3 regions of the Bacillus sp. NPDC093026 genome follow, and region 1 is predicted to be linked to each of the others. Evidence: predicted binding sites of a transcription regulator. Region 1 holds the regulator's gene; each other region holds the start of a gene.
What was found. Region 1 encodes LexA, which represses DNA repair genes until DNA is damaged. Its sites were predicted from a motif close to CGAACATATGTTCG; they were not measured.

Region 1 (8,352 bases):
AAATCTTCTTCAAATGTCCAAGAATAAGCTTCCTTCGTTAGCTTCGCTTCCTCACTACCAAGCGGTGCACCATGAACTCCTGACGTTCCAGCGCGGTTTGGAGATCCGAAACCGATTGTCGTTTTCACTTCAATCAATGTAGGTTTGTCCGTACTTTGTTTTGCTTTTTCAATGGCTGCTGTAATCTCTTCAATGTTGTTTCCATCTTTCACGTAGAGGACTTCCCAATTCATTGCTTCAAATCGGTTCTTCACATTTTCAGAGAATGAACGATCTAAATTCCCATCTAAGGAAATATCGTTTGAATCATATAGTACAATCAAACGACCCAAGCCTAAATGACCAGCAAGAGAAGCAGCTTCAGAGGAAATCCCCTCCATTAAGTCACCGTCTCCACAAATGCTGTATGTATAGTGGTCCACAACGTTAAAGTGATCTTTGTTATAGGTTTCAGCAAGGTGTCTTTCTGCAAGTGCCATTCCGACAGCCATTGCAATCCCTTGTCCTAATGGGCCTGTTGTTGCATCTACACCTTCAGTATGTCCATATTCAGGATGACCAGGTGTTTTGCTTCCCCATTGACGGAATTGTTTTAGATCATCAATGCTAAGGTTGTATCCGCTTAAATGAAGCATGCTATATAGCAGCATAGAACCATGGCCAGCAGATAATACAAAACGGTCTCTATTAAACCAATTCGGGTTTTGCGGACTTACGTTTAAGTGGTTTGTCCATAAAGCATAAGCCATAGGAGCAGCACCCATCGGCATTCCAGGGTGACCAGAATTCGCTTTTTCAATTGCGTCTATGGAGAGAGTGCGTATTGTTGCAATAGATTTCATTTCAATCGTTTCCATATAAATCCCCTTCCGTATCTTGTGTACACCATTATCATAAATCTACTGCCCTTTTTTCACAACTATTTCACGTTGAAAAATGAAGGAAATTGTCACAATTAGTTTATCGATCACTTAAAAACTTATACAAATATAAAAAGATGAGAATGTTTTTCTCATCTTATCAAAAAACAAGAAATCATTGCCTATTAATGGAGATTCTGATTTCTTTCTTTTTTTAATTTTTCAGGTGTGACATCGTTTCCTTCTGGGTCAACGATTTTCACGGTTTTGAGTGTATTTTTCATAGAAGAACGAAAAGCTTTTAAATATTCTTCTCTTAATTGCTTTTGTTCTGTTTTTTCATCTTCTGATAAACCGGTCTCTTTCGACTTTTTTGAAAGCTCATTAATCCTTGCAAGCTGTTCTTTAGAAATCATATTAAACTCCTTTAAAACATTTTCTCTACATACTACTAAATATCTTTCTTTTTTACAACAAAACACACTTTAAGTTGAAAGACCCTTTTCATATTCTTGATACCTTCGATGCACCGTTGCCTTTGAAATATCAAAACCGAGCCCTTGAAGAGTGGCGGCAATTTCGGCGAAAGTCATTTTATTTTTTCTTAATCGAACAATTTCTGATATCGGAACTTCAATACGTTCACGCCCAGGCGCTTGTTCGCGGTGTTTCAAATTAAGCGCGGGTTGGTATCCGCGTTCAACAGCTCTTTTCATTCCCCGCTTAATTTTCAGGTTATGAATTTTTCGTTGATATTCTTCAACAATTCCTACAATTTCAATGACCATTTCATCCGCTTCTGAAAGCTCAAGTTCTCCTCTATGCAAGGCGCTATATACCTTTACTTTCTCTTTAAATAGACAATGAAGAAGCGCAATTTTTGCTTGTCCTCTTCCTAGGCGTGTCTCATCTTGAATTAAAACGGCATCTATTGACTGCTCTTTAATCGTTGCAAGCATATCAAAAACACCATCACGGTCTAGATCATATCCGCTTGCTTTCTCTTTAATGACTTTGACGACATTCATTTGATGCATAGCAGCTAACGCTAGAAGTTCTTCTTCTTGTCTCATGAGTGAGGTTTCTTGTTCTTCTTTAACGGTACTCACTCTCGCATAAATCAGTGCGTTCATGTCTTCAATCGACCTTTCTATTGTACTGTTGCAAGTTCGTATACGGCAGGATGCTCTTTTTTGACAGGTATCACAAGGATTTCTCCTGGCTGAATGTCAGTTGAAGCAAGATTGTTGTGTTCAGTTACCCAGTCAATAAACGCATTTTTATCGATTGATTTGCTGTCGTTTACTTGATCGGCAATGCCCCAAAGAGTATCACCTGATTGAACTTCTATTTTAACATATTGATTTGTATCATTATGGCTTGTGACTGCAATAAGTGAGAGAAATATGCCCACGATAAACGAGAATAGCCCAACAAAAATAATAGATTCTTTTAAACTCATCATTTCATCTCTCCTAACAGAATGTGCGTTCGCTCTGATTGTCACTTATTATAGATGCGAACAAACGTTTCTGTCAATCGTTTTTTCGAACCTATGTTTGTACTGTTAGGAAAAACATGCTATAATTTCTTTAAAATTGACGTTTTGAGGTGCAAAAGATGACGAAGCTATCAAAAAGACAACTCGATATCCTGAAATTCATCAAAGAAGAAGTAAAAAGCAAGGGTTATCCTCCATCTGTTCGCGAGATAGGTGAAGCTGTCGGTCTAGCATCTAGTTCAACGGTCCATGGACATTTAGCTAGATTAGAAACAAAAGGTTTCATTAGAAGAGATCCTACTAAACCTAGAGCAATTGAAGTACTAGATGAAGAGGAAATGAATATTCCAAAGAGTGCTGTAATGAATGTTCCTATTATCGGAAAAGTAACAGCGGGCCTGCCCATCACTGCTGTTGAGAATGTAGAAGAATACTTTCCTCTTCCTGAGACATTTGCAGCTCCAGATGAACAAGTATTTATGCTTGAAATTATGGGAGAAAGTATGATTGATGCTGGGATTTTAGACAAGGACTATGTCATTGTGCGCCAGCAAAGTACAGCCAATAATGGAGACATTGTAGTAGCCATGACAGAAGAAGATGAAGCAACTGTCAAACGCTTTTACAAAGAAGACACGCACTTTAGATTACAACCAGAGAACCCGTCTATGGAACCAATTATATTACAGAATGTCAGAATACTAGGAAAAGTAATTGGAGTATTTAGAAATATTCATTAAAAAAAGCCGGCATTTCATTGAACTGACTTAGTCATCTGAGACAAGAATAAAACACCTTTTTAGGCTACCAAAACATCGAATTCTATCGGTGTATGGTAGCCTCATTTGTTTGGATCCGTTCTTCATTGTGATATCTCATTAAACGTGTCTACACGTTTATTCACTTCGCCAAAGGTGTTTTATAGAGATTCATAAATGTAGGTCAGTCTAATTAACTGTTGATGAGAACTGGCTTTTTCTTTTTTTATGAACAAGAATAAGCGAGAATACTTGAGCTAGGGAAAGAACCAAATGTAAAGTTCGGCCATATAAAACCAGTTGTACGACCAAATGGCTGTGAAGAAAGAACATACATTAAAAACACCTGACCATTTCGAAGGAACACAATGGTCCATCGTCTATTACATCCAGCAGCAAATTGAACCGTTTGCTGCCCACCGCTTACACTTTGTTGTGAAATGAGTGGCTGCATACTTTGAGGCTGTGAGACCGCTTGTTGATACTGCGCAAGAATATTCTGTGAGGGAGCTGGCGGAGGTGACTGTCCTCCCAGACCTTGCCCTGCACCAATACCTCCTCCTCCAATTGGTAAGACAGGAAACCCTCCTACTTGAGGTATGGGTAACGAAGGCAACCCAAGAACCTGTCTGTCAGATGCGTATCCATTCCATAAACTGTGATACGGATTATACATTCTTAACACCACTTTCTTAGACATTCATCACGACAGTATATGTGATAAACCAAAAGCGTGCTAATGGTCAAAACAAAAATCTTTTCAAAAGATGTTTTATTCTACTTTAGAACGGTTAAATACGAAGTAAGAATAAAAAATGAAAACTTTCTCTCTTTCTTATACGTTATATAGATAGAAAGAAAAATGAAAAAAACATTTAGATTTAATACTTGTCATATCACTGTAATTATTGTAACATTTGTAACATAAGAAGTTTTCATTCGAAAAGGAGGCAACCGCCTTGAAAAAATTATTTGTCTTTTTAACTGCTGTTATGCTGATGATCTCTTTACAAACAACTACACTGGCCGCTTCCAAAAAACCAGCCGATTTGACGAATAAAGAAGCGTTACATATTGCACTTAATGCAAGGGAACACTTTTGGAGTGCTATGTCAGGTTACAAAATCACTGAACATCCGGACTATACATTAAAAACATTTACTTATAAAGGCATGACTTACAACTACCTTTCTAAAACATTTGATACAAAGAAAAAACTAAACAGCTACTTATCACAAGTTTTCACCAAAAAAGCCATCACTCACGGTTTAAGTGACTATCAGTTCATTGTTCATCAAGGTAAAATGGCTGTTCCAGTCGGTGATGGTGACAACTTGCTAAACTGGGATAAAGCAACTCCTAAACTTGTATCTAAGAAAAACACAATTCGCACATATGAATTCACAGTACCGACTCTTGATGGACGCAAAGTAAAACGCACTGTTACTTATGAAAAAGTACAAAAACACTGGAAAGTAACAAAGATTGATGCTGTGATATAAAAAGCAGACCTTCTAAGAGGTCTGTTTTTTTTATATTGGTGAGCGATAAAGTACGAAATTCATAAAAAGGATGTTCAAACTGAACAGTTATTTGAACGCTTTTAATTCATGAAATCGTCGTTCAATACCAATTAAATGATGTGATGATATGAGAGCGAAGATTTGATGAGCAATCTAATAAATCAATGTCTAAATGCTACTTTTTGTGCACACTGTATGGAGTTGCGGTAACTGCTGTGAGTGCCGCAAATAATTACGTCTCGCCAGTTTGATGTTCTTTCAAGTAAACGAGTAGAAGATATCACCTTTCCGTCAGATGTCACCCTGTCATAATCAGACGTAGATGTGACGTGTGCAAATGAAATGAGAGAATTACAAAATATGTCATTTTTAAATTAGGTGTTTTGCATCTTTTCACCAGTCAATTATTTCACTATGAAACCATCAAAAAAACCGTCACACTTCTCAATTGACGGTTTTTCCCCTTCTTGTTAGCTCCATACATCTTTTACATATCTATATTCATTCGTAAGAGATGTCAGCCAATTTTCAGCTTCTTCTTTTGAACACTGCTTCACAGTTTGGTAAATCTCTATAATCGTGTTTTCTACATCAGGAGCCATGACTTTTCCATCCCCGCAAATGTACATATATCCACCTTGATCAAGTAAATGAATGAGCATTTCTCCATCTTCTTTGATCAAATCCTGAACATACACTTTATGGTCCTCGTAACGAGAGTAAGCCCGGTGGATGCTGACAGCTCCTTTTTGTTCTGCGAGCTGCAGTTCTTCATCATACAGAGCATCTTCATTTGGGTGGCGGCAGCCAAAGTATAGATGTGCTTCACCTAGTTGTTTTCCTTCATTTAGCAATTGTTCTCTTGCCTGAATAAACCCTCTAAATGGCGCAACTCCTGTTCCTGGTCCGATCATGATCATAGGAATTTCTGGTGCAGGCGGTAAATGGAAGCCTGCCTGCGCCGCATGCAGGAAGCAAGCTACTTCTTCCCCTTCTTTTACTCCACATAAATAGTTTGATGCCACTCCAGCAAATTCCCCTCGGCCACTCCAAGCATCACCTTTAACAACTGCTACTGTGATACTGACTAATTGTTCGTCTACCTTTGGTGAGCTAGAAATTGAATAATAACGAGGTTTCAACCCTGGTAAAAGTGACAAGAAATGCACAAATGGCAGTTCACATGCTTCATATTGTTCTAATAAATCAAGCATTGTCACTCGTTTCTTTAAAACTTCTTCTTGATAAAATTCTCCAGCCATCTGCTCTAGCTCAATACGATGAGGTGGACATACCGTATGTTTTGCGAGTTCTCTTAGTTGCGTACGTGTCGCCGGCTCTTGAAGCTCTACATGTGATGCTAGTAAATCACTGATTTGAATCGCCTGATCTAGTGGTAAATGACTCATCTCTTTTTCAGATGACAGCTTAATGTGCTGTGCCGGTTCTAACTTAAATCGTTTGATCACACGATGCACTAGCGCATCACTATTTTTAGGCAATATACCGATGTGATCCCCTTCCTTATATTGTTTACCTCGAGGTAATTTCAGTTCAATATGCCGTGTTTGACGCGGGCTTTTTTCAGATTGCAACTCTTCATTTTTTAACACAACAGCTGAAAAAGCACCATACGATTTGGCTACAGGGCGTTCCAATAGTTCATTCGTATATGCAAATGAAAGATTTGGCTTTTCTTGGCTTTTCTCTTGCAAAGTCAATGCAAATTCTCTAGCAAGCTCTTCAAATACGACTTGTTGAAATTTTTCTTTATCCTCATCCATATCGCCGCCTGCATCGCCCTCTCCTACGTCAACAAGGCGCTTAGCTCCCTTTCTATTCAGTGCTTCATCAATAAGACGAGGAATGCGCTGATACGTGCTCGCCCAATTTCGATCTCCACATCCAAAGACTGCAAATGTCACTTTTGACAGATCTCGCTCTTGATCCTGCGTGACCCATTCTACAAATTGCTTTGCATGGTCAGGTGGCAACCCGTTATAAGAAGCAGTAACGATTAGAACTGCTCCTTCCTCTGGTAATTGCCCTACATAATCATCAAGTGGGGCAATCGTCACATCAAACCCTTTTGCTTTACCATCATCAGCAAATTCATTGGCTATTTGCTGGGCTGTACCAAGATTCGATCCGTATAAAACCAAAAGAGGCGTTCCGTGACTAGGTACTGTCGCTTTAGCTGATGCAGAGCTTTTTTTCGGTGCCTCTTTTGGAAGCGTCAAAAAGAACTGCTGCTTTCTTGGCCGCACTTTGATTTTAAAATCATTTGGTTTAATTGTAAGCGATTCTTTTATTTTAAGCTCATATGACGTGTGATCAATTAACTCAAGATGATGCAGAACCATTGCCAATACGATGGTGGCCTCATGAAGCGCAAATTGCATACCAATACATGCACGCTGACCGTTCCCAAATGGTTTATATGCATGCTGTGGAATCTCTTCAGGATGCATAAAACGTTCTGGTTTAAATTCTTCGGCATCCTCTCCCCACACCGTTTGATCACGATGCAATTTTGGAATCAATACTGTGACACTTTGATTTTTTTCAATCGGATATTTCCCTCCGATGACTGTGTCCTCTTTTGCATAAAGCGAGAAGGAGGGCGCGGTTGGCCAAAGGCGAAGTGCCTCATTTAAAACCATGCGGATATAGCTTAGTTTTTGCACCTGCTTGAAGGTTGGCAATTCACCTTGTAGCACTTCATCAGCTTCTTGAACTGCTTTTTTTAATTTTTCTGGATTCTTTAATAAGAAATAAATCGCAAAAGATAACAAGCCGCTTGTTGTTTCATGACCAGCGATTAAGAATGTAATGATCTGGTAACGGATATTTTCATCTGACAGTCTTTCACCTGTTTCAGGATCTTTTGCATGCAGCATGAGAGATAGCAAATCATCTCCAGTTTCATCTTGCTTTTTCCGTTCATGAATAATGTCATCTACTAGCTGCTTCATAAAATCGACATTTTGCTCAAATTCTTTTTTTCTTTTGATCATCATCTTATCTACAATTGGCAATCGGCTAGACTGATCCATCGCTTCGTTTAAGCCTGTTAACATACTTTCTATAAATGGATGCTGCTTTTCTTTGTAAAAGCTGTTAAATCGAAAATCAAAGCCGCATAGTCCAATTGTATCAAGAGTGAGCTTTGTCATATCCTCTGTTACTTCAATTTCCTCATCACGACCTGATCTTTGCCATTTTTGCACAAGTTGAGTGGCAATATCCAGCATCATATGATGATAGCCCTTCATGGCCTGCTGGCTAAAGGCTGGCATCAAGATTTGATGGGCTTTTTTCCAGTTTGGCTCATCTGTCCAGCTAGTAAACAATCCATCTCCTGCAAATGCTCGCGCTTTGTTGAGACTGATCCCGATGTATTTATCGAAGCGGCTCTCATCACACACTTCGCTGACAAGTTCATGGTTTGAAACAAAAATACTTGTTTGTCCGGTAAATTCAAATTGGAAGATCGGCCCTAATTCATCTGCCAAACGCCAAAAGGTTTGAGAAAGCTCTCCTTTTTTTAATAGAGGAATATTTTTTAAAGGTCCGTATGTTTTTGGTTTTGGAATGATTGATGTTTGATGCATGCTCCCACTCCCTTTCATGATTTAAGATTCAACGCTGATTGCGCGCCATAAACATTGCTCAACTTCCTCTATAAATTCAATGGTTGGTTCTATTTC
Region 2 (8,352 bases), 620 kb from region 1:
ATGGACTAAAATATACGATAAAAAGAATATTTTTGATAATTTTTAAAAAAATCCTGTCGTTTCTTATACGTTGGTGATAGATTAATAGTATCTAAATTAACCAAAAATTAACACAGGAGGAAAAGAAGTGTCAGGAATTAGTGAAACCCCTTTAGATTCATATGTCATTAACCAAACAACAATGGCGATCCTTCCAATAGAAGAAGGGAAAAAAGTATATTCAAAAGTCATTGAAAGAGAGAAATGTTTTTTCGTTGAATTAAAGCCGTTGCACATTATTGAACGTAGCTGCAGGTTCTTTGGTTCAAGCTATGCAGGCAGAAAAGCAGGAACGTACGAAGTAACGGGAATTTCACACAAACCCCCGATTGTGATTGACTCATCCAATCATCTGTATTTCTTTCCAACGTTTTCGTCCAATCGCCCTCAGTGCGGATGGATATCCCACAAATATATTCATACTTTTCAGGAATCGTCCCTTGGAGACACGATTGTCACCTTTACAAATGAGCAAACGGTCGAGCTGGATGTCTCATATAAATCATTTGAGAGTCAGGTGCACCGGACAGCGTATCTTCGGACAAAATTTCAAGATCGTCTTGATGGAGGTCTTCCTAAAAAACAAGAGTTTATGCTGTATCCAAAAGAGCAACAGCTCAATCTTGTGTACGATTTTATTTTAAGAGAACTTCGTAATAGATATTAGCAGAAAACCAGCGGCATGTAGCCGCTGAATGTTTTGATCTCGTGAGCGATTTAAAGCTCAACTTCCTCGTTTCTCCCATGAATTTGATGAAGTTGATGTAAGACAGAGCAAGAGGTGAACGTGTATCAGCGTTGTTTTTGTGCAACATTTTCAGGTGAATGTGGATACATTTTTGTGAATTTGATGAGAAAAAGAACGAAAGGGCAAGTGGACGTCTGTTACAATAAGAAGAAGTCATTTCTTTATTATTGTTCATATGTGTTTTAAAATGATGATATTTGACCGATATGAACAAATGTGTAAGAGAAATGGAGGCTCTGTATGAAAAAACAATGGTATTTGGTGCTGTTACTAATCGTGACGGTCACATTATTAGCAGCTTGCAATCAAGTAGGTCAGTCGCCTTCCAAACAAGAGAAAAAAGAAGTAGCGTATGAACAATGGGTTCAGCGTTATATGGATGAGTTAAATGAGTCATATGAGAACATGACCGATCAATTTATTTCAGATGGACATGGTGCGATTCAACCAAATGAAAAATTGACAAAAGCGACAAAAGCATTTGATCGTGTGATTCAAAAAGGACTTGCTCATCAAGAAGTCCCGAATGCATACAAAAAAGCTGATAAACAATTAAAGACAGGTTTAGCATCATTTGAAAAAGGGATAAACACGGTGGAGCAACTGTTGAAACGTCCTGATCATGATAAACTATTTATCTCTGCTACGCACCACTTACAAGATGGGCTACAAGAGACGGCAACCTTTATCGAAGAATTTGGCAAAATTCAGCATGCAAAATAAGAACACATAACAAAGCTTGGAAAGCTTCTCTAGAATCGAAAATCTTTCCAGCTCATTTCGTTAAAATAAAGGTTAGAGAGGGGGAGGGTGACATGAAAAAGGTTCGGCTTAACGGGAAGGCATGTATTTCACAAGAGGACCTTCATGAACAACTGAAAGCAACATTGCACCTGCCCGATCATTATGGAAAAAATCTTGACGCACTTTGGGACTGTTTGACAGGAGAGATTGAGCTTCCTGTACAACTCATATGGGAGGATTTTCTAGTAAGCAAAGAATATCTTGGAGAATATGCCGATACCTTGCAAAAGCTGTTCAAAGAAGCAGAAATGGAGCTTAGAGGGCAATTTCAATTCACCATTCAATAAAGAGTAGCCGATTCTACAAGCTAAAAAGATGACAAAGGGCTACAATTAAAACCATCTTAGCCCTTTGTCAGACAATCTGGAGCCTGCCAAAAGGCTTTTGCCTTCTCTCAAGGGAAAATTTCATTCGGTTTGATGGAGAAAATAACGAGTAAGCAGTTCCTCGACACGATGTCGTATACGCGGATTAAAGTACTTATGTGTTTCTTCATAACCGTTCATGACAAATAAATAAGTAGTAAACCCTTCATCGTGTTCAATTTGCTGTACTTTCATTTTTTCTTTTCGTAAATACTGTTTCAGTTGGTAGAGAGCTTTTTGTGCCTCTTGTAATGTGGAGGTCACAAGCTGAATATATGGTTCGTTTAATTTTAACGTTTGATTTTCTTTTAAATGTGCCAAATCGCGATTGAGGATGGAGATAACCATCGGGAGGAAAATGGCCTGTTCCATCATTTGAAGCTGTATTCTTGATAGTCTAGTCATTTTCAATGCCTGCTTTCATCACATTTAGAACGTTTGTTCTCATTTATTATATAGGATGATTGAAAGAATCTCAAGGAAGAAGGGATTCATTTGTAATTTCATGTTTTCCATGTAAAATGAAAAGTAGACAAACTTTGAAGGAGTAAACAAGTTGCCATCATTTCTTTCAATATTTACTCATGAAAATATATCAGCATTTTTTGAGAGCTATAAGGCTTTTGGTCCAATTATTGCGATATTACTCCCTTTAATAGAAGCGTTTTTACCGTTTTTACCTCTGGTTGTTTTTGCGGTTGCCAATGCAAATGCATTTGGGCTTTGGGAAGGTTTTTTATTGACATGGATTGGGGCGAGCGCAGGGTCTATTCTTGTCTTTTTACTGATCAGAAGATTTGGACAAATGAGAATGCTACATTTTATAAGCAGACATCCTTCAATTAAAAAATTGATGCTTTGGGTAGAAAAACGGGGTTTTGGTCCGTTGTTTATTTTGCTTTGCTTTCCATTTACGCCTTCTGCTGCTGTCAATGTTGTCGCAGGCTTATCAAGAATTAGCATCTGGCAATTTTCATTGGCTGTTTTCTCAGGTAAGTGTGTCATGCTCTTGATCATCAGTTTTGTTGGCTATGATTTGACCGCTTTAGTAAAGAATCCGTTAAGAAGTATTTTTGCGGTTCTAGTCATCGCTTTATTATGGTATGTTGGAAAGAGAGTAGAAAACAGGTTGAACATTCGAATGAGCAAACGCGGCGACAAAGGAGGCACTTAATGAAGAAGAAGCCATTATTATGGTTGATGATTATTACATGCATCGTGTTATTGTTCCAAGTAAAGAATTTCATGTTTGTCACGTACAAAGTAGAAGGGGTTAGTATGGATCCTACATTTACTGATGGAACAGAACTATTAATCAACAAGTTCTCGCCAAAGCTCACGAAAATCAATCGTTTTGATTACGTTCTTTTTCAAGGTCCAAACAATCAAATTTTTATTAAACGTGTCATAGGTCTTCCGGGAGAAACACTCAAATATGAAGATGATCAACTATTAGTCGATGGTGTTAAATGGAAAGAACCGTATTTAAAAGAGCAAAAGAAATATAAAATGGGAAACGTCCTGACAGGTGATTTTCAGCTAGAAACGATCACTGGACGGAAGAAAATACAAAACAATCATTACTTTGTGATTGGTGATAACCGAATACATAGCTTTGACAGCAGACATTTTGGGACGATTTCAAAGGATCAAGTCGTCGGAGTGAAAAGAAATAGTGAATAACAAAAAAGAGGCGCCTTGCTCATGCAAAGCGCCTCACTTTTATTTTGCTGCTTTATAATTCATTTGTCTTTTCACCCAAAAGTGGTGTAAAAACCTGAAAAACGGCGGCAGCATGGCGATCACAAGAATGACTCTGATCACTTGTACAGCCACAACAAACGTGGAATCCTCGTGAAGTGTGACGGCTGTTGTCGCCATTTCAGCAATTCCGCCGGGGGAAAAAGCAAGAATGGCAGTAATCACAGAAATGCCGGTAATCTCTGCAATAGCAATCGAACTGAGAACAGTTGCTGCGATAAGCCCAGCAGAGCTAATGACAGCCACGATGAAGGTGTTTTTTAAACCGACAAACATTTGTTTATTCATTTTTGAACCAATGGTCGCACCTAAACATAGTTGTGAAGCGACATTCGCTTGTGCTGGCCAGTAAGGAATCAAATCATGTTCTATAAAAGCGCCGGCGGCCACTTGAAGTGTAGCGACACCTAACATGCTGCCAATTAACCAAGGGGCAGGGAAGTGTAGACGGACGGCCATGCGGGACACTAGCCAAGCGGCGAAGATGAGCGCGGCGGTCCAAGTGAGATTTGACACGGTAAAAACGCCTGAAGAGAAAGCACTGCCATGCGTTGTCACAACAGCGTCAGAATGACTTTTCGTGTTTAAATAAAACACAGTAAACGGAATGGTCAATACGACCATCAAGACACGTATTGTTTGCACTAAACTGACAACAGCCGTATTGGCACCAACTTCTTGTGCAATCCCCGGCATAGCAGACAATCCTCCAGGAGCAGTACCGACAAAGCTGGTCAGCATATCTGTTTTGCTCAATTTCCACATAACGAAGCCCGAGAGCATCGCTAGAAAAATAGAAAATATGAGCATGAAGCTGACAGAGAGCCAATTTTCAGCGAAAATATGAAGCACTTTCATGTTCATTTTCTGCCCAAGCTCTACTCCAAGAATGAACTGACCAAGGATAAGCCAATTGCCGTGAATAGGTGATATTTTCTCTTTACGCTGAAAGCGAAAGGGGCGAAATAGGGCAATGAACGCGGCAGTGACCAATGTACCAATCATCCAGCCGATAGACATTCCTGTTAAAGATAAAAGAAATCCGCCTAAACCGCTAATGACAATAAAAATAAGGTCGGTTTGAAGGCTGTTTCCTTGTTTCATCACGTGTAAACCTTCTTCCTGTATGTTTGTTCAATAAGTGAAATGTGGATATGTTCACTATAATATAAATGTATCAATAAATAAAATACGGATTTTTTTATCTTTTTCATAAGATAAACTTATAGATTGGTAAGTTCAATTTATGTAGGGAAGAAGATTTGATGAAAAAAGACCAATAAATAAAAAATAACTTTAGTCAGAAATAAAGACAATACACAACTATTTTCCCCTATTTTTGTTATCGGTTGACTATGATTTTTATTTACACTACAATGCTTAGTGTGAGGTGGTAACATGAAAATTCCTTCTTTTAAATATAATGAAAAGGGATTGAATCGTTTTTTTGGTCCTTTAGAAGGAAAGATTATGGAAATTCTATATCAAGGTAAGGATATGTCGATTAAAGAAGTACAGCAGAAGCTATCAGATGAGAAGCCTATTAATTTCAACACTGTCATGACTGTGCTGAATCGCTTAACCGAAAAAGGGATTGTGGAAAAGAAAACGAAAGGTCGTTCATCTATCTATAATCCGATTTTAACAAAAGAAGAATTTCTCAATGAGCAAACCAAGTGGATAACGCAAGGGTTAATGGACGATTTTGGTCCACTGGCGGTGAATCATATGGTGGATGCGATTGAAAGTGCTGATCCTGAATTACTCAAAGTACTTGAAGCAAGACTTGCATCTAAAAAAAAGGAGAAGCAAAATGATTAAACTTAAGTCGAGTCTGCTGTTTTTAGGCGGGATGTTGATTGGTTTAGCCATTTTCTTTCAGATGGGTTATTACGTGCTCTCTAGCTTTTTTGGCTGGAACCAAGCATATAACCTCATCCATGTATGTCAGTCTGTTCTTAAATTCTATGGGTTAACTCCCTTGAAATATTTTTTGGATGCTTTGGTGATGTATACATTGGGATTTGCAGTGTTCTATATGACAAAGCAGATCAGAAAGTACACTCAATTAAAAAGAAACATAATGGTCGCTGTTGATCGAAAGTTGACAGAGGTCCTGTCAAAGAAGTATGCAAACGAAATCATTGTTTTTCATTATCATGAACCGCTTGCTTTTGCAATGGGTATGCTTCATCCGAAGGTTTACTTATCAACGACATTGATGAACATGCTCAATGAAGAAGAGATTGATGCCGTTGCTTACCACGAATTACATCATAAGGACAGCTACGACCCCATAAAAGCTTTCACTTTTTCAATGCTCACAAAGGTGATTTGGTATATTCCTGTGTTAAAACATATGAAAAAAAGCTACTCCGTTTTCCGTGAAGTCATTGCAGATGACTATGCTATTCAGCAGACAGGAACTGAGGAAGGAGTGGGTCAAGCCCTTTTGAAACTCATTAAAAATAGAACCCAGTTTCAAAAACGAACAAAGTTTGCTGTTTCCTTTGGAGACAGGGCGTTGAATTTACGAATTCAAAAGATTTTAAACCCAACATATAATATACCTTTCAATGTACCACTCATCCCATTTGTGACATCAGTCATTTTAATGGTCATCTTAATGATTATGTTAAATCTAAATTACTAAATTTTTTTATGTATACACATGACATAGTGTAGTGTGAAATAGGAGGAAATCACTATATGAAAACAAATCAAGAAATTGGAACCTTTTTTGTACGAGTTATTTTAGGCGTTATTTTCTTTTTACATGGGCTTCAGGCATATCAAGGAGGGCTAGAAGGCACAGCCGCATTCTTTGGTCAAATTGGTATTCCTGAATTTATGGCTTACATTGTAAAGACGATTGAATTAGTCGGTGGAATAGCACTTATTTTAGGTCTAGGTACACGTATTTTCGCTGCTTTATTTGTGCCAATTATGATCGTGGCGATTATCACGGTTGGTCTTTCTAAAGGATTTGTTGGTGGCTATGAATTTGAGCTGTCATTATTGGGCATGGCGCTTTACCTTGCACTGAGCGGCAGTAACCTCTTGTCTATTGATGGTCTGATGAAACATAAGCAACAAAGCAATGAAGCTAAATTTAATTAAAACTGTATGAAAAACTCCTCCTGTTGCTTTTAGCAGGGGGAGTTTTTGTTTATATCAAATTGTTGTTTTCACGTTTGAAAAAGTGATAAATGCAAGAGATGTTGCTTACGACACCTTTAATTTTCACTTTTTCGAATGAAGAAAAATCATTTTCATTTTTTGACGGAACATACGATCTCCTATTAAAATAGGACTATCTAGGAAGAGTGATGTGTTAAAAGATATAAAAACCACACAGCATGCTGCTGTTCATCTTGAGCTGTTCTTCGCATTAACTCTTTTGTTCCCTGATCTTGGACATAGTCAGATACTGTTAAGTAAAAATCAACTGTTTTTTGTTCGTCTTTAAATGCAAAAACGAGGCCCTCTCTCAGTTGATCTGGACAAGGTTCTGTTACGCTTGGTTTGTGGTTTTTTCCAGTGAGAGAATAGTATAGCTTTGAAAAATTTTGATAATGTCTTACCTCGTCCTGGCGTATTTCTTGAATGATCTTTTTTACCTCAGGATTTTTTGCTTTTTGTGCAAGTTTTTCGTAGCATTGTATCGCAGAATATTCACCATTAATGGCTTTTTCAAGATCTGAAATAATTCTTGTGTTTTGACGTATGTCATAGGGGGTGTAGTCATAATAACCGTAATACATGATATTGCTAGCCTCCTTTTAGATCATGATGGTTTATCATATGAAATGAGGTAATAAAGGTGCCTATTTTATTTCAGATAGGAAATGAGAAAGCGGGGTTTGTTATAGGAAAATAGCCATTTATCCTTATTTCCGCTAGAATATGAGTACATATAGAAAGGTGTTGTGGAGCGTGGAGATTCAGTTTTTAGCAGGCAGATCGGGGAGTGGAAAAACGACTGCGATAGTAGAAGAGATCAAAGAACAATTACGGCTTGATCCATTGGGTCATCCGATCATTTTTTTAGTCCCGGATCAAATGACATTTTTAATGGAATATGAGCTTGCAAAAACGTCTGAAGCTGGCGGAATGATCAGAGCTAAAGTATTTAGTTTTACTCGTCTCGCTTGGTCTATTTTACAGCAGACTGGCGGAGCGAACAGGCAATTTGTCACGAGTACCGGAATTCAAATGCTTTTAAGAAAAGTGATTGAGGAGCATAAAGAAAGTTTTAAAGTGTTTAAAAAGGCGAGTGATAAGCCAGGTTTTGTTGAGCAAATTGAAAAGACGATGGCGGAATTCAAAAGATACTGCATGATGCCAGAAGATGTAGAAAGAATTGCAACATCTAGCATGCATTCCGAATATACAGAAGAAAGGCGAGCAGCCGAAAAACTGCATGATCTGCATATTCTTTATAAGCAGATTGAACAGCATTTGCAGGGTGAATATGTACACTCTGAAGACTATTTGACCCTTCTCGCGCAGCAAATCCCTTTATCTGAAGAGCTGAAAACGGCTCATATTTATATAGACGGTTTTTATCAATTTACACCACAGCAGCTTCAAGTCATTGAGCAGCTTCTGCTACATACAAAAAAAATAACGGCT
Region 3 (8,352 bases), on a different contig from region 1:
ACAATACCAAACAGCCCTTGGTCCTCTGGACGTTGGTGTGCTGTCAAGCAGCGCTCTGCCCACCTGCTTGTCCGTTCAACAGATCGTTTCATATAATCGTATTCAGCTGGATATGGTGGACATTCATCAAATGCCATCATAATATCAGATCCGAGCGCATTTTGAATCTCCATCGCTTTTTCAGGAGAAAGAAATAGCTTATCTCCGTTTAAGTGATGACGGAAGTGAACACCTTCTTCTTCAATCTTTCTAAATTCACTGAGAGAAAAGACTTGGAACCCGCCAGAATCAGTGAGAATAGCGCGATCCCAGTTCATAAACTTGTGCAGGCCACCTGCCTCTTTCACAATGTCATGGCCTGGGCGAAGCCATAGATGATAAGTGTTACTTAAAATAATGCCTGCATCCATCGCTTTTAGCTCTTCAGGCGCCATTGTTTTCACTGTAGCAAGTGTACCTACTGGCATAAACACAGGCGTTTCAAAGGAGCCGTGCGGTGTATGAACTCGCCCAAGACGCGCACCTGTTTGTTTGCATGTTTTCATGAACTCATAACGTATCGGTATTTGCGACAAAATGAGCCCTCCTGTCTTTGATGTATGATTTTATTGAATCAGCATGGCATCGCCAAAACTGAAGAATCGATACTCCTCTTTCACTGCTTCATTGTAAGCATGCAACACATGCTCTCGTCCAGCTAACGCACTGACGAGCATAATTAAGGAGGACTTCGGCAGATGGAAGTTGGTAATCATTCCGTCGATTGCCCGAAACGTATAGCCAGGATAAATAAAGATAGATGTCCAGCCGCTTGATGCGTGAAACACACCATCATGCGCACTTGCAATGGTTTCAAGTGTTCTTGTCGAAGTGGTTCCAACCGATATTATGCGGCCTCCTTCTTTGCGGACTCGATTGAGTACTTCAGCCGTTTCTTCATTCATCTCGTAAAACTCTGCATGCATTTCATGTTCTTCAATGTGCTCAGCACTGACTGGGCGAAAAGTTCCAAGCCCTACATGCAGGGTGATAAAAGCGATATGGACGCCCTTTGCTCTTAAAGCATCTAGTAGTTCTGTTGTAAAGTGAAGACCAGCAGTAGGTGCAGCCGCAGAACCAACCTCTTTAGAATATACCGTTTGATAGCGTTCACGATCGTCAAGCTGCTCCTTAATATAAGGCGGAAGTGGCATTTCTCCAAGCGATTCAAGCACTTCATAAAAAATACCTGTATACTGGAATTCGACTTTTCTTCCGCCATGTTCCAATTCCTCCGTACAAACCGCTTTTAAACGCCCATCACCAAATGTGATGACTGTTCCTTTTTTCACACGTTTCGCTGGTTTCACAAGCGTCTCCCATGTATCCCCTTCCTCCTGTGTTAGCAGAAGAACTTCCACTTTTGCACCTGTATCTTCCTTTGTACCGAACAGCCGTGCAGGCAACACACGTGTGTTATTTAAGACGAGACAATCACCCTTGTGAAAATAATCAGTAATCTGCGAAAATGTTGCGTGTGTGATCGCACCTGTTTCTTTATTTAATACCATCAGTCTTGATGCATCTCGCTTTTCAAGCGGGACCTGTGCAATCAATCTTTCTGGTAAATCAAAATCAAATAGTTCTAATTTCATTTCCTTCACCTATTCTGTAGTTAACTAGTTAATGTTATTTCATCCGTCCAAATATATTCAATAAAATGGTTAGCACAATGCTAATGACAATACACGTAATAACAGGAAAAAAGAACGTCACATTCCCTTTTTTCACAAAAATATCACCGGGAAGCTTTCCAACCAATTGAAACATAAGACCTGCGGCAAAAAGGACGCCACCTAAGATCATCAATATTTTAGGAAATTCAGTCACAAGCAGGACCCTCCATTTGAAAGTGTTCATACGCTTCTCTTGTGACGATCCGCCCTCTCGGTGTTCTTTGCAGGAACCCAATTTGCAGTAGATACGGTTCGTACACATCCTCAATCGTATGTGATTCTTCTCCAATCGTCGCTGAGATCGTATCAAGTCCAACAGGACCGCCTCTAAACTTCTCAATCATACTTAAAAGCAACTTATGGTCAATATGGTCTAACCCAAGGCGATCGACTTGAAGACGTTCAAGTGCATCTTCTGCAATGTCCTGTGTGATGACATGATTTCCAAGCACCTGCGCAAAATCTCTGACCCTTCTCAGCAAACGATTGGCTACCCTCGGTGTTCCCCTAGAACGTCTCGCAATCTCTTCAGCTGAGCGAATGTCAATACCGATATCAAATAACTCTGCTGTTCGTGCAACGATATGCGCTAAATCTCTTTGCTCATAGTATTCCAATCTTGCATGTACGCCAAACCTGTCTCGAAGCGGTGCAGTTAAAAGTCCGACACGTGTCGTTGCGCCCACAAGTGTAAATGGTGGTAAATCAAGCCGAACAGAACGTGCTGTATCTCCTTTTCCAATAACGATGTCTAGACAGAAGTCTTCCATCGCTGGATACAGCACTTCTTCTATGGAACGCTGGAGACGATGTATTTCATCAATAAAAAGAACGTCACCAGGTTCAAGTGAAGTCAAGATGGCTGCCAAATCACCAGGACGCTCGATGGCAGGTCCAGATGTCGTACGCAACTGTACATTCATTTCATTTGCAATGATAGACGCAAGCGTAGTTTTCCCAAGTCCAGGCGGTCCGTATAAAAGGACGTGATCTAGCGTTTCCTGCCTCATTCGGGCAGCTTCGATAAATACACTGAGGTTATCCTTTACTTTTTGCTGACCAATATACTGGCTAAGTGTCTGTGGTCGCAGACTTTGCTCAATGGCTGATTCATGGTTTTCTGCTTCAGTTGAGACGAGCCGTTCATCCATGAGACATCACCTTATTTCAACATTTTTTGTAAAGCTTTTTTTACATATTGATCGGTTGTCAAATTCTTCTCTTCTTTCAATAATGGAAGGACTTTTTTAATTTCACGATCGCCATATCCAAGGACACCTAAGGCTTCAAGTGCTTCATCTAGTGCTGTTTGTTCCTCCCTCTTGATATGGTCCTCGTGGTTAAACAAGTTGCCAATCATTTCCGGCACCACATCAGCAAGCTTCCCTTTGAGATCAAGAATGATCTGTCGCGCTGTTTTTTTGCCAACGCCAGGGAATTTAATGAGGAAGGCTTCGTCCTCACGTTCTATCGCTGAAATGACAGATCCAGGATCTCCGGAAGCAAGAATCGCAAGTGCACCCTTTGGTCCAATACCTGTCACATTTAACAATTTTGTAAACAACGCTTTTTCTGCTCTTGTCGAAAATCCATATAACGAAAAAGCGTCTTCCTTTATGTAATGATACGTATAAATGGTTTCTTGTTTTTTCACTTTAAAGACAAACGGGTTTGGGGTATACACTTGATATCCTACGCCGCCGTTTTCAATAACAACATATTGAGGGCATACATAATCAATGGTCCCTTTCACAAACTCTATCACCGATTTCACCTCTTTGACTGTTCTTCATTGTAACATAAAACGAAGAGAAAACCGCAATAAAAGTTAACATATGTTCGCTCAAAACCTTTTTGAAAAAGATCCAAGAAAAACAGCTTGCGGTCTTCACATCAGCAAGCTGTTTTTCCCTCTCTAATATGAGATTTCATTTCGATAAGGCTTCATCACCTCAAGCACATGCTCAAATTCATCTTTTGTGCGAAAAGGAATGCCATTTTGCAACTGCTCCTCAACATGACTTTCTAAACGGGACGTATCAATTTGAAAAAAAAGATGAACAGGCTCCGCCCAGACATCTGGCCTTCCATGAAACGTTGAAATGACACCGCCTTCTGATAATCCGATATATCCGTTCGCTTTACTTAAAGGAGAGATATCATCCATTTGTTTTCTAAAAAGGGCAAAATCTGCTCTTTGTTCGACCAATGTCCAGCCTTTATATTGCTTCCAAAATGTTTCTCTTTTTTCCAATGATGTTTGATGTCTTTCAATACTCACATCACCGTCTAAATATACTTTTTCAAGCTGAACGGTCATTGTTTTTGGTTGCCTTTGCAAGTGTTCTTTTCCTTCCATATCCGTTGCGAAGAAAAGTATACTTGTCATTATGAGTCCTGTGAGAAAACATTTCATATTCACTTTCAATATTTACACCTCTTTAGAACATGAGATCGATTCATGACATATGTAGTTTGACCCATTTTTCTATACATTAACCAAATCGAATGAACTGGTTCTTTTAAGAGTAATTCATTGTACACTTCTTTCGTAAGTGTTATGTTTTATACAATACACCGTTATGCTGAATGATTCTGTTTTTTCATCATTCGTTTTTAGCCGCATAAACTGATACCAAAGAAGGTGAAATCCATGACAGAAGCAAAAAGATTAGCCGAATCTATTCAGTATCATGAAGAAAACCGCTTTAATAAGCTTGTCACAAAACCGACAGAGCTTGAGCTGTGCGGCAAAGGAAGAAGTGCCTATGTATTCTCATACAAAAAAGACGACCAGAAGATGGCGCTGAAAGTTTTTTTTCCTTCTTGTCAAAAGATTGCCCAAAAAGAGGCAGCTATTTACGAAAAACTTTCCGGTTCCCCCTACTACCCTGCGATTTATGAGTCAGGTGATCAGTATATTTTAATGGAATATATTAAAGGCTACACTTTTTATGAATGCCTGACAAAAGGGATTCCGATTAAGAAACATATGATTGAACAGGTGGATGAAGCATTAGAAGAAGCGCGTCAGAAAGGGTTAAACCCTTCAGATATTCACTTACGTAATCTCATCTTAACGAAAGAAGGTCGCGTCCGTGTAATTGATGTCGCTCGCTTCACACAAACGAAAACATGTCATCAATGGGATGACTTAAAAGCCGCTTACGCCTACTATCAAAAACCTTTTTTTCCAAAAAAAGCGCCGCGCCTATGGCTTGAAATGATTGCGTATTTGTATAAAAAGAACTGGTTCTTTCGTCATCAAATGACCAAGAGAAATGATTTCTTATCATAACAAAAGCCACTCGAATGAGGAGCGGCTTTTGGTGTTTTATTTTGTTTCAACATGAATACTATTAACATTTAATAGATTGATGATGTCATCATTGAGCTTAAACCAATGATTTGCTTCCTCGATTTTTTTATACACATCATAGGTAGCTGGTCGTTTCAACTCGAACTCAAGCACTTCCCCATTGTTCATATGAAATGTTACCTTAAATACTTTCATTATAAGATCACCTTCCACTTTTTCTTGATCGCTCATTGAATTGGATTAGCTCTTTTCATTCATTCTCTATTTAAACCGTTTCCCCTGCTTCTTTGCTTTTAAACACAAGATGTTTACATTTTGTTTAAATTCTCGCAAAACAGCCACTCATCTGACTTTAATGTAGTATATTGTTTAAAAAGTGTTTCATGAAACGGAAGAAAAACCGAGCACCGTCTAAAGAAAATAAAGCAGTGTGGTTTCATCTAGTAGATGCCTTTATAGAATGGTCATTGCACTTAGGACGTTCTTTCATGTAGTCATAAGAGCTTTCATCCGTTTTATAAAACCTCGCACCAAACGAGTGAGAGGTTCTTTTTTATGGTTGATAAATCTGACTTCCTTGACTGATAAATTCTTTTGCCTTCTTCTCCATCTCTTTTTGTACTTGATCGGATTGATGCCTGATGTCATGAGAGATTTTCATGCTGCAAAATTTCGGTCCACACATGGAGCAAAAATGAGCCGTTTTAGCACCTTCAGCCGGCAGTGTTTCATCATGAAATGCAAGTGCTCGTTCTGGATCAAGAGAAAGGTGGAATTGATCTCGCCATCTAAATTCAAACCTAGCCTTCGATAATGCATCATCACGTTTTTGAGCAGCAGGATGACCTTTTGCTAAATCAGCTGCATGTGCTGCAATTTTATAGGCGATAACCCCCTCTCTCACATCCTCTTTATTCGGAAGACCTAAATGCTCTTTTGGTGTCACATAACATAGCATAGCCGTTCCATACCAGCCGATCATGGCGGCACCGATTGCTGATGTAATATGATCATATCCAGGGGCAATATCTGTTGTAAGCGGTCCTAATGTATAAAAAGGTGCCTCTTTGCAAATCTCCATCTGCAAATCTACATTCTCTTTTATTTTATCCATAGGGATATGTCCCGGTCCTTCAATCATGACCTGTACGTCATGTTTCCATGCGATATCAGTCAATTCTCCTAAAGTTCTTAGCTCTGCAAACTGGGCTTCATCATTCGCATCGGCAATCGATCCTGGTCTCAGCCCATCTCCAAGTGAAAATGCAATATCATACGTTTTCATGATTTCACAGATTTCCTCAAAGTGGGTATATAGAAAGTTTTCTTTATGATGGGCCAGACACCACCTCGCCATAATGGCACCGCCCCTTGAGACAATACCTGTTACCCTGTCTACTGTTAACGGAATATACCTTAATAGCACACCTGCATGAATCGTAAAGTAGTCTACACCCTGCTCTGCTTGTTCAATTAAAGTGTCTCTGTACACTTCCCACGTCAAATCTTCTGCCACTCCGTTGACTTTTTCAAGTGCCTGATAAATCGGGACAGTTCCTACAGGGACAGGGCAATTCCGAATAATCCATTCTCTCGTTGTATGAATGTCCTTTCCAGTAGATAAGTCCATCATTGTATCTGCTCCCCATCTAATGGCCCATGTCATCTTCTCTACCTCTTCTTCAATAGAAGAGGTCACCGCTGAATTCCCAATATTCGCATTAATTTTGACATGAAAGTTCTTGCCGATAATCATTGGCTCACTTTCAGGATGGTTGATATTTGCTGGAATGACCGCTCTTCCGCTGGCCACTTCCTCTCTCACAAATTCTGGACTTAACTGCTCCCTAATCGCAATAAATTCCATTTCTGGGGTGATGATCCCTTTTTTCGCATAATGCATTTGTGTCACACATGCACCTTTTTTTGCCCGGAGCGGTGAATGGGAAAATTTTGTATTATCCATATTCAATTGATTTTCCTTGAGACGATATCCATTATCTTCTGGTTTCACAATACGCCCTTCGTAAGATTCTGTGTCTTCTCTTTCTGCGATCCATGCCGCTCTCATTCGTTTCAATCCCTTTGTGACATCAATCTCAACGTTTTCATCCGTATATGGTCCACTTGTATCATAGACGCGAAGTGGTTCATTTTGTGTTTCACCAGTTTGAGTCACCGTATTTGAGAGTGTAATTTCCCTTTTCGGCACTAAAATGTCAGGTCTTGAGCCTTGCTCATATACCTTTTTACTGCCGTCAAAGCTTGACATAAATGGTTGGTTTGACTGTAAAATTGTTTTTCGTTTCATTTGCTGTTCTCCCCTTCTCTTAATCAGTAAAAGGACAGGATTGAATCAGCACCAGCAAAAAACCAGGCTCTTGTTTAGAACCTGGTTAGTCGTCAGAACAAACATGAATGTCATTTCAATGACTCATGTATTATCTTCAACTTCCCCACGCTGGTACGAGCCAGATCAGGTCCAAAGGGTTAAGAAGCCTCACTTCTCTCTCAGCCCTATGAAAGGGCACCCCTAGTTACTTTTATTTACTTCCACATCAGTGTAGCATAGGTGCAAAATGAAAAAAAGAACATTCAGGAAAATAGTTCCTATTTCCTATACACAATTTCAATAGAACACTTTCTCATTACAAGAAAAGTCATGAATTAGACAATAATGAAGTGAATCTCCATTATTGGCAAAAATCCACTACTCCAATTTACTGTTATTTAAGGGTTAAGGTTTGTTTTTAATGAAAAGGCTAAAGTACAAAATGTCATGAACACTTTGTCTTTAGCCTTTTCATTTTTAACACTTGTTATCGCGTCATGCCTGTTTGACCTGTTTCAAATTGAGTTCTTCTCATGTCACGAAAACGTGTAAATACGCCTTCATCTTTGAAGACTTGTACAGATCTTCCATCCGCATAGCGATTGGCTGCTTCTTCTATTTGGGATATTCCCTTTGATGTGAGACGTCCATCCGATTTAATGGCAATATACACATTTTCATCTGTTACCATTACTTGTGAGTCTGCCACGTGGTTCATTTTATTGACACGGTTTGCAATTTTTCTTGAACGCTGAACATTCTCTTGTTTATCATATCCAGAGAACGACATTTGTTGATGATAATTCATGTCTCCATGACTATAGCGTCCATCTCCGCCAGTGAGCGGCATTCTGGATTGATCATCTGTTTGAGTTTGAGGACGTGCACGGTTATCAACATTCGTTGTATTTTCTCTCATGCCTTCCATGAGCTCGGAAACTGGTCCTTGATGATCTTGATGATTTTCTGTCGACTGTTGATTTGAA

Region 2: the regulator LexA is predicted to act here: its motif matches at 2,388-2,401, upstream of ACIQCE_RS04080 (YhjD family protein).
Region 3: the regulator LexA is predicted to act here: its motif matches at 3,544-3,557, upstream of ruvA (Holliday junction branch migration protein RuvA).

The regions. Positions count from the first base shown of each region.
Region 1 is NZ_JBIVPN010000001.1:175,917-184,268, forward strand. Features, by position in the region: gene tkt (transketolase) at 1-857, opposite strand, end outside; gene ACIQCE_RS00910 (DUF896 domain-containing protein) at 1,046-1,276, opposite strand; gene ACIQCE_RS00915 (YneB family resolvase-like protein) at 1,346-1,993, opposite strand; gene yneA (cell division suppressor protein YneA) at 2,011-2,322, opposite strand; gene lexA (transcriptional repressor LexA) at 2,481-3,101, shown strand; gene ACIQCE_RS00930 (hypothetical protein) at 3,346-3,795, opposite strand; gene ACIQCE_RS00935 (IseA DL-endopeptidase inhibitor family protein) at 4,079-4,621, shown strand; gene ACIQCE_RS00940 (bifunctional cytochrome P450/NADPH--P450 reductase) at 5,113-8,256, opposite strand; gene ACIQCE_RS00945 (TetR/AcrR family transcriptional regulator) at 8,278-8,352, opposite strand, start outside.
Region 2 is NZ_JBIVPN010000001.1:791,326-799,677, reverse strand. Features, by position in the region: gene ACIQCE_RS04095 (competence protein ComK) at 128-706, shown strand; gene ACIQCE_RS04090 (hypothetical protein) at 1,028-1,510, shown strand; gene ACIQCE_RS04085 (barstar family protein) at 1,603-1,878, shown strand; gene ACIQCE_RS04080 (YhjD family protein) at 1,999-2,361, opposite strand; gene ACIQCE_RS04075 (TVP38/TMEM64 family protein) at 2,513-3,130, shown strand; gene lepB (signal peptidase I) at 3,130-3,639, shown strand; gene ACIQCE_RS04065 (AbrB family transcriptional regulator) at 3,679-4,821, opposite strand; gene ACIQCE_RS04060 (BlaI/MecI/CopY family transcriptional regulator) at 5,116-5,538, shown strand; gene ACIQCE_RS04055 (M56 family metallopeptidase) at 5,531-6,370, shown strand; gene ACIQCE_RS04050 (DoxX family protein) at 6,427-6,837, shown strand; gene ACIQCE_RS04045 (ferritin-like domain-containing protein) at 7,035-7,481, opposite strand; gene addB (helicase-exonuclease AddAB subunit AddB) at 7,654-8,352, shown strand, end outside.
Region 3 is NZ_JBIVPN010000005.1:72,966-81,317, forward strand. Features, by position in the region: gene tgt (tRNA guanosine(34) transglycosylase Tgt) at 1-575, opposite strand, end outside; gene queA (tRNA preQ1(34) S-adenosylmethionine ribosyltransferase-isomerase QueA) at 606-1,634, opposite strand; gene ACIQCE_RS12330 (DUF2905 domain-containing protein) at 1,669-1,869, opposite strand; gene ruvB (Holliday junction branch migration DNA helicase RuvB) at 1,862-2,866, opposite strand; gene ruvA (Holliday junction branch migration protein RuvA) at 2,878-3,480, opposite strand; gene ACIQCE_RS12345 (BofC C-terminal domain-containing protein) at 3,631-4,131, opposite strand; gene ACIQCE_RS12350 (protein kinase family protein) at 4,369-5,013, shown strand; gene ACIQCE_RS12355 (hypothetical protein) at 5,050-5,229, opposite strand; gene thiC (phosphomethylpyrimidine synthase ThiC) at 5,588-7,345, opposite strand; TPP riboswitch at 7,471-7,579, opposite strand; gene ACIQCE_RS12365 (YhcN/YlaJ family sporulation lipoprotein) at 7,854-8,352, opposite strand, start outside.